One region of the Bradyrhizobium sp. IC3123 genome, then DNA from elsewhere that is predicted to be linked to it. Evidence: predicted binding sites of a transcription regulator. Region 1 holds the regulator's gene; the other holds the start of a gene.
What was found. Region 1 encodes PhoB, which activates phosphate uptake and scavenging genes when phosphate is short. Its sites were predicted from a motif close to TGTCATNNANCTGTCAT; they were not measured.
Positions count from the first base shown of each region.

Region 2: the regulator PhoB is predicted to act here: its motif matches at 2,850-2,866, upstream of ugpB (sn-glycerol-3-phosphate ABC transporter substrate-binding protein UgpB).

Region 1 is NZ_JADYVF010000009.1:102,811-110,556, forward strand. It holds gene pstB (phosphate ABC transporter ATP-binding protein PstB) at 1-562, shown strand, start outside; gene phoU (phosphate signaling complex protein PhoU) at 574-1,290, shown strand; gene phoB (phosphate regulon transcriptional regulator PhoB) at 1,313-2,020, shown strand; gene I6F20_RS26150 (GcrA family cell cycle regulator) at 2,321-2,833, opposite strand; gene I6F20_RS26155 (aspartate aminotransferase family protein) at 3,293-4,501, shown strand; gene argF (ornithine carbamoyltransferase) at 4,501-5,436, shown strand; gene I6F20_RS26165 (Hsp33 family molecular chaperone) at 5,712-6,719, shown strand; gene apaG (Co2+/Mg2+ efflux facilitator ApaG/CorD) at 6,910-7,302, opposite strand; gene I6F20_RS26175 (OpgC domain-containing protein) at 7,498-7,746, shown strand, end outside.
Region 2 is NZ_JADYVF010000007.1:239,409-247,154, reverse strand. It holds gene I6F20_RS23795 (GIY-YIG nuclease family protein) at 1-209, shown strand, start outside; gene I6F20_RS23790 (MarR family winged helix-turn-helix transcriptional regulator) at 214-672, opposite strand; gene I6F20_RS23785 (organic hydroperoxide resistance protein) at 828-1,253, shown strand; gene I6F20_RS23780 (CaiB/BaiF CoA transferase family protein) at 1,434-2,636, shown strand; gene ugpB (sn-glycerol-3-phosphate ABC transporter substrate-binding protein UgpB) at 2,919-4,235, shown strand; gene ugpA (sn-glycerol-3-phosphate ABC transporter permease UgpA) at 4,283-5,164, shown strand; gene ugpE (sn-glycerol-3-phosphate ABC transporter permease UgpE) at 5,164-6,012, shown strand; gene I6F20_RS23760 (sn-glycerol-3-phosphate import ATP-binding protein UgpC) at 6,019-7,107, shown strand; gene I6F20_RS23755 (Hsp20 family protein) at 7,378-7,746, shown strand, end outside.

The DNA of each region.
Region 1 (7,746 bases):
GCTGTTACTCGACCATACCAACATCCTCGACCCCAAGCTCGACCTCAACCTGCTCCGCGCCCGGGTCGGCATGGTGTTCCAGAAGCCGACGCCGTTCCCGATGACGATCTACGAGAACATCGCCTTCGGCATTCGTCTCTATGAGAAGATCTCCAAGTCCGAGATGGACGACCGCGTCGAGAAGGCGCTGCGCGGTGGCGCGCTGTGGAACGAGGTCAAGGACAAGCTCAATGCCTCCGGCCTGTCGCTCTCCGGCGGCCAGCAGCAGCGCCTCTGCATCGCCCGCACCGTCGCGGTGCGGCCCGAGGTGATCCTGTTTGACGAGCCCTGCTCGGCGCTCGACCCGATCTCGACCGCCAAGGTCGAGGAGCTGATCCAGGAATTGTCCGAGAACTACACGATCGCGATCGTCACCCACAACATGCAGCAGGCGGCGCGCGTTTCCGACAAGACCGCCTTCATGTATCTCGGCGAGTTGATCGAGTTCGACGACACCAGCAAGATCTTCACGTCGCCGAGCGATCGGCGCACGCAGGATTACATCACCGGCCGGTTCGGCTGAGGAGACGGAACATGGGTTCTGAACATACCGTAAAGGCTTTCGACAGCGACCTTCAGGAGCTCACCCGCCTGGTCGCCGAGATGGGCGGCATCGCCGAGCGCATGATCGTCGATTCCGTCGACGCGCTGATCCGCCGCGACGTCGCGCTCGGCCAGCGCGTCGTCGCCACCGACGTCGAGCTCGACGCGCTGCAGAAGCGCATCGAGGAGCGCGCCGTGCTCACCATCGCCCGCCGCCAGCCGATGGCCGTCGACCTGCGCGAGATCGTCGGCGCGATGCGCGTTGCGACCGATCTCGAGCGCATCGGCGATCTCGCCAAGAACATGGGCAAGCGCGTCGCGGCGCTGGAGACGGATTTCCATCCGCTCAAGCTGTTCCGCGGCCTGGAACACATGACCGACCTCGTGCAGCAGCAGGTCAAGTCGGTGCTGGACGCCTATGCCGCGCACGACCTGCCGGCGGCGATGGCGGTGTGGAAGGGCGACGAGGAAGTCGACGCCATCTGCACCTCGCTGTTCCGCGAGCTCCTCACCTACATGATGGAAGATCCGCGCAACATCTCGTTCTGCATCCACCTGATGTTCTGTGCCAAGAACATCGAGCGGATCGGCGACCACGCCACCAACATCGCCGAGACCGTGTTCTACATGATCGAGGGCCAGGCGATCACCGACAAGCGGCCGAAGGGCGACATGACGACCTTCGCCACGACGGTGCCGAACACCTGACGACTTAAGGAGCTACGACCACATGGGCGCACGCATTATGGTGGTTGAGGACGAGGAAGCTCTCACCGAGCTTCTTCGCTACAACCTCGAAGGCGACGGCTATGACGTCGAGACGGTGATGCGCGGCGATGACGCCGACACCCGCCTCAAGGAGCACATTCCCGATCTGATCGTGCTCGACTGGATGCTGCCGGGCCTGTCAGGCATCGAGCTGTGCCGGCGGCTTCGGACCCGCCCCGAGACCAAGCAGCTGCCGATCATCATGCTCACCGCGCGCGGCGAGGAGAGCGAACGGGTGCGCGGGCTCGCGACCGGCGCGGATGATTATATCGTCAAGCCGTTCTCGGTGCCGGAACTGCTTGCGCGCGTGAAGGGCCTGCTCAGGCGTGCGAGTCCCGAGCGCCTCGCCACTGTGCTCGCCTATGGCGATATCGAGCTCGACCGCGACAAGCGCCGCGTGGCGCGCTCGGGCCGGCCGATCGATCTCGGTCCGACCGAATATCGCCTGCTGGAGTTCTTCCTGGAGCATCCCGGCCGCGTGTTCTCGCGCGAGCAGCTGCTCGACAGCGTCTGGGGCCGCGACATCTACATCGACGAGCGCACCGTCGACGTCCATATCGGCCGCCTGCGCAAGCTGCTCAATCTTGGCCGCGAGCAGGACCCGATCCGCACCGTCCGCGGCGCCGGCTACGCGCTGGACGATCGCTTCGCGAAGGCTGAGCAGACGTAAGGCGCCAGCGACAGCTGGTTTGGCGAACTGCGGCGCCGATCTCGGCCGTCATCCCCGGGCGCGCGCAGCGTGAGCCCGGGATCTCAGCGCGAGCGCTTGCGCTCTTCGCGATCAGCCACAGGACGTGGTTTGGCGAAGACTCGGAGTGACCATCTCGCGCAACGATTGCGCCCCGCGGTTACGGATCCCCGCCTTCGCGGGGATGACACCGAGCGATTGGGAGCCGCCATCGTGTGACGGCTGCAGTCTTGGCGATCAAGCTTGGCGATCAAAGCTTGGCGATCAGGGAATTCCGCAAGCTCACCGCGTGCCCGGTTTCGGTGCTGCGCGACGGCGATCCGCTGCGGGCTGATAGGCCACGCGCGAATGCTGGGCACAATAGGGCAGGCCGGAGAGCGCCTTGCCGCCGCAGAAGAAGAAATCCGGGCTCGAGGGATCGCCGACCGGCCAGTGGCAGGTCGCCTCGTTCAATTCCAGCAGCGACAGCCGCTGGCTCATCGGCACCACGTTGTCGTAGGTAACCGGCTCGGCTTCCAACTCGACCTCGAAGGCCTGCGCCAACGCGGTGTTGCCGCGCGCGACGGGGCGGGTCACCCGCATCATATGCTGCGCGGGCCGTGCCTTGCGCGGCCGCGGCGCTGCCGATGAAGGGCTCTTGGCGCGGCCGGACAGGCCGAGCCGGTGCACCTTGCCGATCACGGCATTGCGGGTCACATTGCCGAGCTCCGCCGCGATCTGGCTGGCCGAAAGTCCGGCCTCCCAGAGCTTCTTCAGCTGCTCGACGCGATCATCGGACCAGGTCAAAACCGTCATTGCACCCTTTCCCTCGCTGCGCGCCTGCCATCCTGGGGCCTTCGCAGCGAATGCTTTAGCCTTGAAAAACCCGTGCCGTCAGAATCCCTTAAGGCTCGCCGGGCGCGCTCAAGACGCCCGAACGTTTACGCCGGTACATGAGGACTTCTGGGATCAGAACTGCTGCACGAGATGTCGTATCTGACAGTCCAAACGCTACAATATGGCGTGACTCCCGCGCAAGAGTCCGCCGACTCGCTTCCACATGTTCCGTGGTGAAAAACCCGCAAAATCGGCACCGCAAGACTACGGAATCAGCGTTTCGCGAGGCTTTCCGGGCGGCATTGACACCCGTCTTGCCAGGCATAAGATAGTGCCACGTGCCGCCCTTAAAAGGCGGCACGTTTCGTTTTCCGGGGCCGGTCGATGGTGCGTCGCGCAATTCATGCCTCACACCGTCCGCAACATTCAAGTGACGTCATGACTAACAGCGCAGCGCCGCATTTGCTCCCCGTTTTCGCCAGGGCCGACCTCGGTTTCGAGCGCGGCGAAGGCTGCTGGCTGATCGCGACCAACGGCGATCGCTATCTCGATTTCACCTCGGGTGTCGCGGTGAATGCGCTCGGCCATGTCCATCCCGCGCTGGTCAAGGCGTTGCAGGAGCAGGCGACCAAGCTCTGGCACATGTCGAACCTGTTCCAGAGCCCTGACGGCGAGAAGCTCGCAAGCCGCCTCTGCAATGAGAGCTTTGCGGACTTCGTGTTCTTCTGCAATTCCGGCGCCGAGGCGCTGGAAGGCGTGATCAAGCTGGTGCGCCACCATCACTTCTCCAAGGGGCATCCGGAACGTTACCGCATGATCACCTTCGAGGGTGCCTTCCATGGCCGCACGCTGGCGACGCTCGCCGCCACCGGCTCTGCGAAATATCTCGAGGGCTTCGGTCCGCCGATGGACGGCTTCGATCAGGTGCCGCACGGCGACCTCGACGCCGTGAAGAAGGCGATTGGTCCGCACACCGCCGGCATTCTCATCGAGCCGATCCAGGGCGAGGGTGGCGTTCGTTCTGCACCTCACGCCTTCCTGAGGGCGCTGCGCGAACTCTGTAACGAGCGCGGCCTGTTGCTCGCCTTCGACGAGGTGCAGACCGGCATGGGCCGCACCGGCGAGCTCTTTGCCTACAAGCGCACCGGCGTCACACCGGATGTGATGTCGCTCGCCAAGGCGCTCGGCGGCGGCTTTCCGATCGGCGCGGTGCTGGCGACCGCGGACGCGGCGGCCGGCATGGGGCCCGGCTCGCACGGCTCGACCTTCGGCGGCAATCCGCTCGCGATCTCGGCTGCCAATGCCATGCTCGACGTCATGCTCAAGCCCGGCTTCTTCGACCACGTGCAGAAGATGTCGCTGCTGCTCAAGCAGAAGCTTGCCTCCGTGATCGATCGTCATCCTGATGTCGTCAGCGAGGTGCGCGGCGAGGGCCTGCTGATCGGCATCAAGGCGGTGGTGCCCTCGGGCGATCTCGTCGCGGCGCTGCGCGCCGAAAAGCTGCTCACCGTCGGGGCCGGCGACAATGTCGTGCGCTTCCTGCCGCCCCTGATCGTCACGGAAGCGGAGATCGAGGACAGCGTCGGCCGGTTAGAGCGCGCCTGCGCTGCGATCTCCTCCAGCCAGACCAAGCGGGCGGCAAGCTGATGAGCACGACGCCCAACAAAGCTCCCAAGCACTTCCTGGACATCAACGAGCTGCCGCTCTCGGAGCTCAAGAGCATGCTCGCCGCCTCTTCGGCGATGAAGGCGAAGCAGAAGGCGCAGCAGCCGGTCAGGCCGCTCGAAGGCAAGACGCTGGCGATGATCTTCGAGCGTCCCTCGACCCGCACCCGCGTCTCGTTCGACGTCGGCATGCGCCAGCTCGGCGGCGAGGCGATCATGCTCACCGGCGCCGAGATGCAGCTCGGCCGCGGCGAGACCATCGCCGACACCGCGCGGGTTCTGTCGCGCTATGTCGACGCCATCATGATCCGCATCCTCAACCATGATGCGCTGCTGGAGCTTGCGGCCAACGCCACCGTGCCCGTCATCAACGGCCTGACGCGGCGTTCGCATCCCTGCCAGGTGATGGCCGACCTCATGACCTATGAGGAACATCGCGGCCCGATCGAGGGCAAGACGGTGGCCTGGACCGGCGACGACAACAACGTGCTGGCGTCCTGGGCCCATGCCGCCGAGCGCTTCAAATTCCAGCTCAATGTCGCAACGCCGCCGGAGCTCGCACCGAAAAAGGCCATGCGCGACTGGATCAAGGCGACGGGCGCGCCGATCGTGCTCGGCACCGATCCGGAAGCCGCCGTGCGCGGCGCCGATTGCGTCGTCACCGACACCTGGGTGTCGATGGGCGACAAGGAGGGCGAGCACCGCCACAACGTGCTCAAGCCCTACCAGGTCAATGCCAAGCTGATGTCGCTGGCCAAGGCGGACGCATTGTTCATGCATTGCCTGCCGGCCCATCGCGGCGAGGAGGTCACCGACGAGGTGATCGACGGGCCGCAATCGGTCGTGTTCGACGAGGCCGAAAACCGCCTGCACGCGCAGAAGGGCATCTTGGCCTGGTGCTTCGACGCGGTGAAGTAGGCCCGCCAGAGGCCCCGCTGCGGCCTCACACGCAATTGTCGTCCCGGACAAGCGCGCCAACAACATGCAATCCGGGACCCATAACCACAGGAAGTCGTTTGGCGAAGACTCGGAGTTGCCATCTCGCTCGATGACGTGGTCCTGTGGTTATGGGTCCCGGGCTCGCGCGTTGCGCGCCCCGGGACGACACCGAGCTTGCTGTAGCGTTGTGCACCCTCATCGCAGCCGGAACGCGCCCCCTTCCATTTCCGCCCTCCGACCCCAGATAAAGCGCCATGGTTTCCCAGTCTCCTGACATGAACACCGGGCCTGAAGGCCCGGTTCGCGCGCCATCATCGGTTCCGATCGATGACGCCGTGCTGCCTTACGAGGTCGACGCGCTTGACGTGCGCGGGCGCCTGGTGCGGCTTGGCCCCGCGCTCGACGACATCCTCACCAAGCACGATTATCCCGCATCCGTGGGCAAGCTGCTCGGCGAGGCCATCGTGCTGACGACGCTGCTCGGCTCGACGCTGAAATTCGAGGGCCGCTTCATTCTTCAGGCCCAGACCGACGGTCCGGTGTCGTTCCTGGTGGTCGACTACAAGGCCCCGGACCGCCTGCGCGCCTATGCGCGCTTTGACGCCTCGCGCCTGGGCACGGCCAAGGATTCCGGCACGCTGCTCGGCCGCGGCCATCTCGCCATGACCATCGACCAGGGCCCCGACATGAGCCGTTACCAGGGCCTGGTTGCGCTCGACGGCGGCAGCCTGGAAGACGCCGCCCACGAATATTTCCTGCGCTCCGAGCAGATCCCGACGCGCGTGCGCCTCGCGGTCGGCGAGGAGTGGCGCTCGAGCGACGGCGGCAAGCATCGCTGGCGCGCCGGCGGCATGCTGATGCAATTTCTGCCGAAGGCGCCGGAGCGCGCGCGGCAGGCGGACTTGCATCCCGGCGATGCGCCCGACGGCACCGAGGTGCACAGCGTCGCGGAAGACGATGCCTGGGTCGAGGCACGCTCGCTGATCGAGACGGTCGAAGACGTCGAGCTGATCGATCCCGAGCTCTCCGGCGAGCGGTTGCTCTACCGCCTCTTCCACGAGCGCGGTGTGCGCGTGTTCAATCCGCAGGTGCTCGAGGCGCGGTGCTCCTGCTCGCGCGATGCGGTCGCCGCGATGCTCAAGAGCTTCTCGCACGACGACCGCGCCGCCATGGTCAAGGACGACAAGGTCGTCGTCACCTGCGAATTCTGTTCGTCGGTGTACCAGTTCACGCCGCACGAGGCGGGCGTCGAGGACGCCTGAGCCTACCCGCGTCGCTGCACTCGCAATGTCGAGTGGAGCAGTGCCACACGCGCGGTGTCATCGCCCGACTTGATCGGGCGATCCAGTACTCCGAGACGATGCTGATCGAAACGAGAGGCCGCGGCGTACTGGATGCCCCGGTCAAGCCGGGGGGCATGACAGTTGTGAGTGTTACGGCGAACTCGCCTCTCTAATTCAACACGCGCTTGTTGTCGGGGCTGTCCAGCGAAAACGTCGGCACGTCGATCTCGAAGCGTTCGCCGGTTTCGCTGACCATCTGGTAGCGGCCGGTCATGAAGCCCGAGGCGGTCGAGAGCGGCACGCCGGAGGTGTATTCGAAGCGCTCGCCGGGGGCGAGGATCGGCTGCTCGCCGACCACGCCTTCGCCCTTCACCTCCTGCTGGCGGCCGGAGGCATCGGTGATGATCCAGTGCCGCGTCTTGAGCTGCACGGTCTCCTCGCCCGAATTGGTGATGACGATGGTGTAGGACCAGAAGTAGCGCGAGCGGTCGGCCGACGATTGCTCCGGAACAAAGTTCGGCTCGACGGTCACTTCGATCTGGCGGGTCACGGCGCGGTACATGGCTGTCATCATACCGAAATCCGCCCCGGGAACCAAACCCCCGCGGGCGCCTTGGCGACATCGTCCCGCCAGAATTGGCGGGAAAGCACACCACCGAGGGAGACACCCTGATGTGATCCGGACGCTTTGCGAGACGACAGCCGGACCATTACACTGCTTCAATGTCGCGATTTGCGGAAGGGTTTCCAGGCCCCGATGACCATTGCCGACCAAGTGACGGGATCGACCATCGCAGGAACCGCGGGCGCCAAGCCCGCAGGGACCAAGGCGCGCGCCGCAGCGCCGGCCATCACGCTGCCCGCCATCGGCGAGCGCGAGCTCCGGCTCGATCTGTTCCGCGGGCTCGCGCTGTGGCTGATCTTCATCGACCATCTGCCGCCCAGTCTGCTGACCTGGTTCACGATCCGCAATTACGGCCTCAGCGACGCCACCGAGATTTTCATC
Region 2 (7,746 bases), on a different contig from region 1:
TTGATTCTCTCCACTTCTATGTCGGGATCACCGACGACCTCCGCGCCCGACTGGCAAAGCACAATGCTGGCGAGGTGCCCCACACTTCGAAATACGGACCTTGGCGGCTCAAGACTTACGTCGCATTCAGCGATGAGAAGCAGGCCGTCGCATTCGAAAAGTACTTGAAGTCAGCATCAGGCCGCGCCTTCGCCAAGAAGCGGCTTTAGCCCCCTACTCCCCGATCACCGCATTCAGCCGATCCCTCAGCGCGACGATCTCGTCCTTCATCGCGACCAGCTCCGACACCGAGCAGTCCGATGCCGCCAGGATCGATTGCGGCACGCTGCGGGCCTTTTCCTTCAGCGCATGGCCCTGCGGCGTCAGGGCGATCAGAACCTGGCGCTCGTCCTCACGCGAGCGGGTGCGCCTGACGAGATGGGCGGCCTCGAGCCGCTTCAGCAGCGGCGTCAGCGTGCCCGAATCCAGGAACAGCTTCTCGCCGATCTCCTTGACCGGCACGTCATCGCGCTCCCACAGCACCAGCATGACCAGATATTGCGGATAGGTCAGGCCGAGCCGATCGAGCAGCGGCTTGTAGACGCGGTTAAAGGCGTGCGTAGCGGAATAGACCGCGAAGCAGATCTGGTTGTCGAGACGAAGCGGGTCTACCGCCGTTGATTTCCGGGCCATGAAGAATCCTGCGCGTTTCTCCCATTCTGGTCCCGGCCGGCGCCACATTCAATTGCGAACAATTAAATGTGAGGCGGGACGAATTAGATTGCGCACAATCTAATTGTCTGCGATAAAGCCCGCACCCCAACCCCGAAAGACCCGAGGAGACGACAATGTCTGTGAACGTCCTCTACAAAACCAGCGCCAAGGCTACCGGCGGCCGCGACGGCCATGCTGCGACCCTCGACGGCGCGCTCGACGTCAAGCTCACCACGCCGAAGGAGCTCGGCGGTGGCGGCGGCGCTGGAAACAATCCCGAGCAGCTGTTCGCGGCCGGCTATGCCGCCTGCTTCATCGGCGCGATGAAGTTCGTGGCCTCGCAGGGCGGCCCAAAGGTGCCTGCGGATGCCTCGGTCACCTCGACCGTCGGCATCGGCCCGCGCTCCGAGGGCGGCTTCGGCCTCGATATCGACCTCGCGGTCTCGCTGCCGGGCCTTGCCCGCGCAGACGCCGAGGCGCTGGTCGCGAAGGCGCACCAGGTGTGCCCGTACTCCAATGCCACGCGCGGCAATGTCGACGTTCGCCTGACGGTGGTCTGATCGGCAGCGCGGATTGGCTGGCCCGGGAATCCCCCCTCGGGCCGGCCGCATCCGACTGAATTTGCCATGCTGCGGCATGGCTGCTCGGCGGCGCATACGGCTCCACGCTCGGCGCCATTGCTGGCGCAAACAAACCTCGCTAGGCCTGTGATCCAATGATCGACACAGGGAAGCGAAGGCATGACTGAAGCAGCAGCGGGCGCCATGAGCGGATTGCGCGTCATCGATCTCACGCGCGTGCTCGGCGGTCCCTACTGCACCCAGATCCTCGCCGACCACGGTGCCGACGTGATCAAGGTCGAGCCGCCCGCGGGCGACGAGGTGCGCGAATGGGGCCCTCCGTTCCACGAGGAGGATGCGGCCTATTTCGTCGGCATCAACCGCAACAAGCGCTCGATCGGCCTCGACCTCGCCTCCGAGGGCGGCCGAATCGTGCTGCTCAAGATGCTGGAGACCGCCGACGTCCTGATCGAGAATTTCAAGCCGGGCACGCTGGAGAAATGGGGCATCGGCAACGACGTCCTCAGCAAGAAATATCCCCGCCTCGTGCATTGCCGGATCTGCGGCTTCGGCGCCGACGGCCCGCGCGGCGGCAACCCCGGCTACGATGCCATCATCCAGGCCATGACCGGCATGATCGCAGCGACCGGCTCGCCCGAGAGCGGGCCGATGCGGATCGGCGTGCCCTTGGTCGACATCACCACCGGACTTTATGCGGCGATCGGCATCCTGATGGCGCTGTCGGAGCGGCAGCTGTCGGGCAAGGGCCAGTTCCTGGAGACGACGCTGTACGAGACCGGCCTTGCCATCATGCATCCGCACACCGCGAATTATTTCATGCATGGCAAGCCGCCTGGTCTCACCGGCAACGAGCATCCGAACCTCGTGCCTTACGCGATCTTCCCGACCAAGACCGACAACATCTTCATCGGCGTCGGCAATGACGGCACCTTCCGCAAGCTGGCGAAGGAGATCGGCAAGCCCGAGCTCGGCACCGATCCGCGCTTTGCCCGCAACAAGGACCGCATCGCCAATCGCGAGGCACTGCGCGCCGAGCTTGCGGCCGTGTTCAGCCAGCACGAGGCCGAGCCGCTGTGCAACCGCCTGCTCGCGGCCGGCCTGCCTGCAGGTCCCGTGCAGAAGATCGACCAGGCGTTGACCAATCCGCACACGATCGCGCGTGGCGATATTATCGAGAAGGACTGGTACAAGGGCGTTGCCTCGCCGATCCGGCTCGACCGCAGCAAGCCGAGCCTGCGCCGCGTGCCGCCGAAATTCAGCCAGCATGCGGCCGAGGTGCTGGGCGAGTTCGGCTACTCCAAGGCCGAGATCGACGCGATGGTCGAAAAAGGCACGGTCTGCGGTCCCGAGCGGAAACGCTGAGCTAAGGCGAGCGTCAACGGTGGTGCGCTCCCTCTCCCGCTTGCAAGTGGGAGAGGTTCGGAGCCCGCGGCGCGATAGTGCCTCATCTCAATGCCGCACTGCGGCGCGCGCACGCATGTGCAGCGCGAACGAGTTGGCTGACGGCTCCGTCTTGGCCTATTTGACAACTTCCCACTTGGCCGCGCTTGCTGCTTTCGTTTCTCCCGCTTACACAGTCATGTGAACGTCATATGGCGCTGCTAGCGCAAGCGCTTCTTTAGTGACTGGCAAGGGAGGTTCTTGATGGCTCTTCGACATTTTGGCACGGCGGCGGCCGTCGCACTCACAATTGGTCTCGGCGCGTCGCCGGCGCTTGCCGTGACCGAAATCCAGTGGTGGCACGCGATGACCGGCGCCAACAACGACGTCATCGTCAGGCTCGCCAACGATTTCAACACCACGCAGAGCGACTACAAGGTGATCCCGACCTACAAGGGCAACTACGCCGACACGATGAACGCCGGCATCGCCGCGTTCCGCGCCGGCAACGCGCCGCACATCATGCAGGTGTTCGAGGTCGGCACCGCCACCATGATGGCCGCGACCGGCGCCGTGAAGCCGGTCTACAAGCTGATGGCCGAGACCGGCGAGAAGTTCGATCCGAAGGCCTATCTGCCTGCGATCACCGGCTATTACTCGACCTCGAAGGGCGAGATGCTGTCCTTCCCGTTCAACTCGTCCTCGACCGTGATGTGGGTCAACCTCGACGCACTGAAGAAAGCGAATGTCGAGGTGCCGAAGACCTGGCCCGAAGTGTTCGACGCCGCCAAGAAGCTGAAGGCGGCCGGCCACGCCACCTGCGGCTTCTCCAACTCCTGGGTCACCTGGGTCAATCTCGAGCAGCTCTCCGCCTGGCACAACGTGCCGCTCGCCAGCAAGGCCAACGGCCTCGACGGTTTCGACACCGTGCTGTCCTTCAACGGTCCGCTCCAGGTCAAGCATCTCGAAAATCTGGTCGAGCTCCAGAAGGACAAGACCTACGACTATGCCGGCCGCACCAACACCGGCGAAGGCCGCTTCACGTCGGGCGAATGTCCGCTCTACCTGACCTCGTCCGCGTTCTTCGGCAACGTCAAGGCGCAGGCCAAGTTTGCCTTCACCGCGGTGCCGATGCCCTATTACCCGGACGCTAAGGGCGCGCCGCAGAACTCGATCATCGGCGGTGCCTCGCTCTGGGTAATGGGCGGCAAACCGGCGGACGATTACAAGGGCGTCGCCAAATTCTTCTCCTTCCTCTCAGACACCGATCGCCAAGTCTACATCCACAAGGCCTCGGGCTATCTGCCGATCACCAAGGCAGCCTATGAGAAGGCCAAGGCGGATGGCTTCTACAAGGATCAGCCCTATCTGGAGACGCCGCTGCTCGAGCTGACCAACAAGGAGCCGACCGAGAATTCGCGCGGCCTGCGCCTCGGCAACATGGTGCAGCTCCGTGACGTCTGGGCGGAGGAGATCGAGCAGGCGCTGGCCGGCAAGAAGACCGCCAAGCAGGCGCTGGACGCGGCCGTCGAGCGCGGCAACACCATGCTGCGCCAGTTCGAAAAGACCGCCGTGAAGTAAGGCGACAAGCGGCAGGCCGGTCCCCCGGCCTGCCGCGCTGGGGCATCATGCAAAAGCAAGCCATTTTCCAATCGAAGCTGTTGCCCTATGCGCTGGTTGCGCCGCAACTCGCGATCGTCCTGATTTTCTTCTACTGGCCGGCCTTGCAGGCGATGATCCAGTCGTTCCTGCTGCAGGACGCCTTCGGCCTGTCGACCAGCTTCGTCTGGTTCGAGAACTATATCGAGCTGTTCAAGGAGCCCGCCTATTTCGAGGCGATCCTGCGCACCTTCTTCTTCTCATTCGCGATCGCGGTGTCGTCGCTGTCGTTCGCGCTGCTGCTGGCCGTGATGGCAGACAAGCCGCTGCGCGGCTCGATGCTCTACCGCACGCTGCTGATCTGGCCCTATGCGGTGGCGCCGCCGGTCGTCGGCGTGCTCTGGATCTTCATGCTGCACCCCTCGCTCGGCGTGCTCTCGCGCTACCTGCGGGCGCTGGGCATCGACTGGAATCCACTGCTCGACGGCGACCAGGCCGCAGCGCTGATCATCCTGGCCGCCGCCTGGAAGCAGATCTCCTACAACTTCCTGTTCTTCCTCGCCGGCCTGCAGAGCATCCCCAGAAGCGTGATCGAGGCGGCTGCGATCGACGGCGCCCGCCCGATGCGCAGGTTCTGGACCGTGATCTTCCCGCTGCTGTCGCCGACCATCTTCTTCCTCCTGGTCGTCAACATCGTCTACGCCTTCTTCGACACGTTCGGCATCATCGACACCATGACCCGCGGCGGTCCGGGCAAGTCGACGGAGACGCTGGTCTACAAGGTCTATACCGACGGCCTGCTCGGCGGAAACCTCGGCAGCTCCGCGGCACAATCGGTGATCCTGATGATCATGGTGATCGTGCTGACGGGCATCCAGTTCCGCTTCGTCGAACGCAAGGTGACCTACTGATGGTCGAGGAAGAAGGCTTTCGGCGCTACATTGCCCATATCATCCTCTGGATCGGGATCGCGATCGTCGCCTTCCCGGTCTATCTCGCCTTCGTGGCGTCGACCCAGGAGAACGCGGTAATCGCCAACGGGCAGATGTCGCTGCTGCCGGGTGGCCATTTTCTCGAAACCTACTACCAGACCATCTTCGTGGGCACGAGTGGCTCGACCCGCGAGCCGGTCGGCAACATGATGCTGAACTCGCTGGTGATGGCGCTGCTGATCGCGCTGGGCAAGATCGCGATCTCGATCATCTCGGCCTATGCGATCGTGTACTTCCGCTTCCCGTTCCGGATGTCGATCTTCTGGCTCATCTTCATCACCTTGATGCTGCCGGTCGAGGTCCGCATCTATCCGACCTACAAGATCGTCGCCGACCTGCACATGCTCGACAGCTATGCCGGCCTGTCGCTGCCGCTGATCGCATCGGCCACCGCGACGCTGCTGTTCCGCCAGTTCTTCATGACCGTGCCGGACGAGCTGCTGGAAGCCTCGCGCATCGACGGCGCCGGCCCCTTCCGCTTCTTCTGGGATACGCTGCTGCCGCTGTCGCGCACCAACATGGCGGCGCTGTTCGTGATCCTGTTCATTCTCGGCTGGAATCAATATCTCTGGCCGCTGTTGATCACCACGCGCGACGACATGCAGACCATCCAGATCGGCATTCGCAAGATGATCACCACCACCGACGCGCTGACCGAATGGCCGATCGTGATGGCAACCGCCGTGCTGGCCATGCTGCCGCCGGTGTTCGTCGTCGTCGTCATGCAGAAATTGTTCGTGCGCGGCCTGGTCGAGACGGAGAAGTAGAGACTTATGGCCAACGTCACCCTGCGCAGCGTCCGCAAAACCTATCCCGGCGGCTTCGAGGCCATCAAGGGCGTCGACGTCGATGTCGGCGACGGACAGTTCTGCGTGCTGGTCGGCCCCTCCGGCTGCGGCAAGTCCACGCTGCTGCGCATGGTCGCGGGGCTGGAGACGGTCACCGGCGGCGAGATCGACATCGGCGGCCGCGTCGTCAACGGAGTAGAGCCCGCCGATCGCGACATTGCGATGGTGTTCCAGAACTACGCGCTCTATCCGCATATGAGCGTCTACAACAACATGGCCTATGGCCTGCGCAACCGCGGCATGGCCGAGGCCGAGATCAAGACCCGCGTCGAGGAAGCCGCGCGCGTGCTCGAGCTCTCCGCCATGCTGGAGCGCAAGCCGCGCCAGCTCTCCGGCGGCCAGCGCCAGCGCGTCGCCATGGGCCGCGCCATCGTGCGCCAGCCGAAGGTGTTTTTGTTCGACGAGCCGCTGTCCAACCTCGACGCCAAGCTGCGCATCGCGATGCGGGTCGAGATTCGCAAATTGCAGCGCCGGCTCAACACGACGTCGATCTACGTCACCCATGACCAGCTCGAGGCGATGACGCTGGCTGACATCCTCGTGGTGATGAACGGCGGCCAGGTCGAGCAGGTCGGCAATCCGCTTGATATCTACGAGAAACCGGCGACGACCTTCGTCGCCTCCTTCATCGGCGCGCCGCCGATGAACCTGATGTCGACGCGGCCCGAGGAAATCCGGTCGCAGCTCGCCGGCAGCGCCGCGGCCGATGCCGGCATCGTTGGAATCCGCCCGGAGGATTTCGTCATCACCGACGAGACGCCGGCCGGCGGCCTCGCCCTGCCGCTCACCGTCGAAGCCATCGAGCGCGTCGGCGCCGAAACCTTCGTCTACGGCTCCCGCGAGCAGGAGGACCAGCGCGTCGCCGCCACGCCCGGCGAGCTGCCGCCCGGCGAGGTCATCGTCCGCATTCCCGGAACCCAAGCGCCCGCCATCGGCGCGAGAATCCGTGTCGCGGCGGTGCGGGCGAAGCTGCATCTGTTCAGTGACGACGGGCGGACGCGGCTCAAGGGCTGAGCGGCTCCGGGGCCCGACGACAAAAGTGCGAAAACAACCCCATGCACAGTAGAAGGGGCTCTGTTTTCGTTGGGATAAATCGCCTCGCACGACGCGTCATGCCAACCATGACGAACCAGGCATTCGGGCGATGGCGGAAAGTGGTCCGTCCACAGCCTCCCCCGCTACCTGCTTGAACCCACAGGGGAACATGCCCATATTGCTGATCAAGGGGCGCCGCTCGCGGGCCCTGATGCACCAAAGTCGCTTTCTGCGAGGACTTTGTAAACTATGTCTCGTGTTCCAACGCTCTCCAGTCCCTTCCTGCTGGGCTTTGACGAGATCGAGCGCGTGCTCGATCGGGTCGTCAAAGGCGCCGACGGTTATCCTCCCTACAATATCGAGAGGTGCGACCGCACGGACGGCCAGCCCGAGCGTTTGCGCATCACGCTGGCGGTCGCCGGATTTACGCGCGACCAACTCGATGTAACCATTGAGGAAAACCAGCTCGTGATCCGCGGGCGGCAGCAGGACGACAAGACCCGGCAATACATCCATCGCGGCATCGCCGCGCGCCACTTCCAGCGCACCTTCGTGCTGGCGGAGGGGATGCTGGTGCTGGGTGCGGATCTGAAGAACGGGTTGTTGTCGATCGATCTG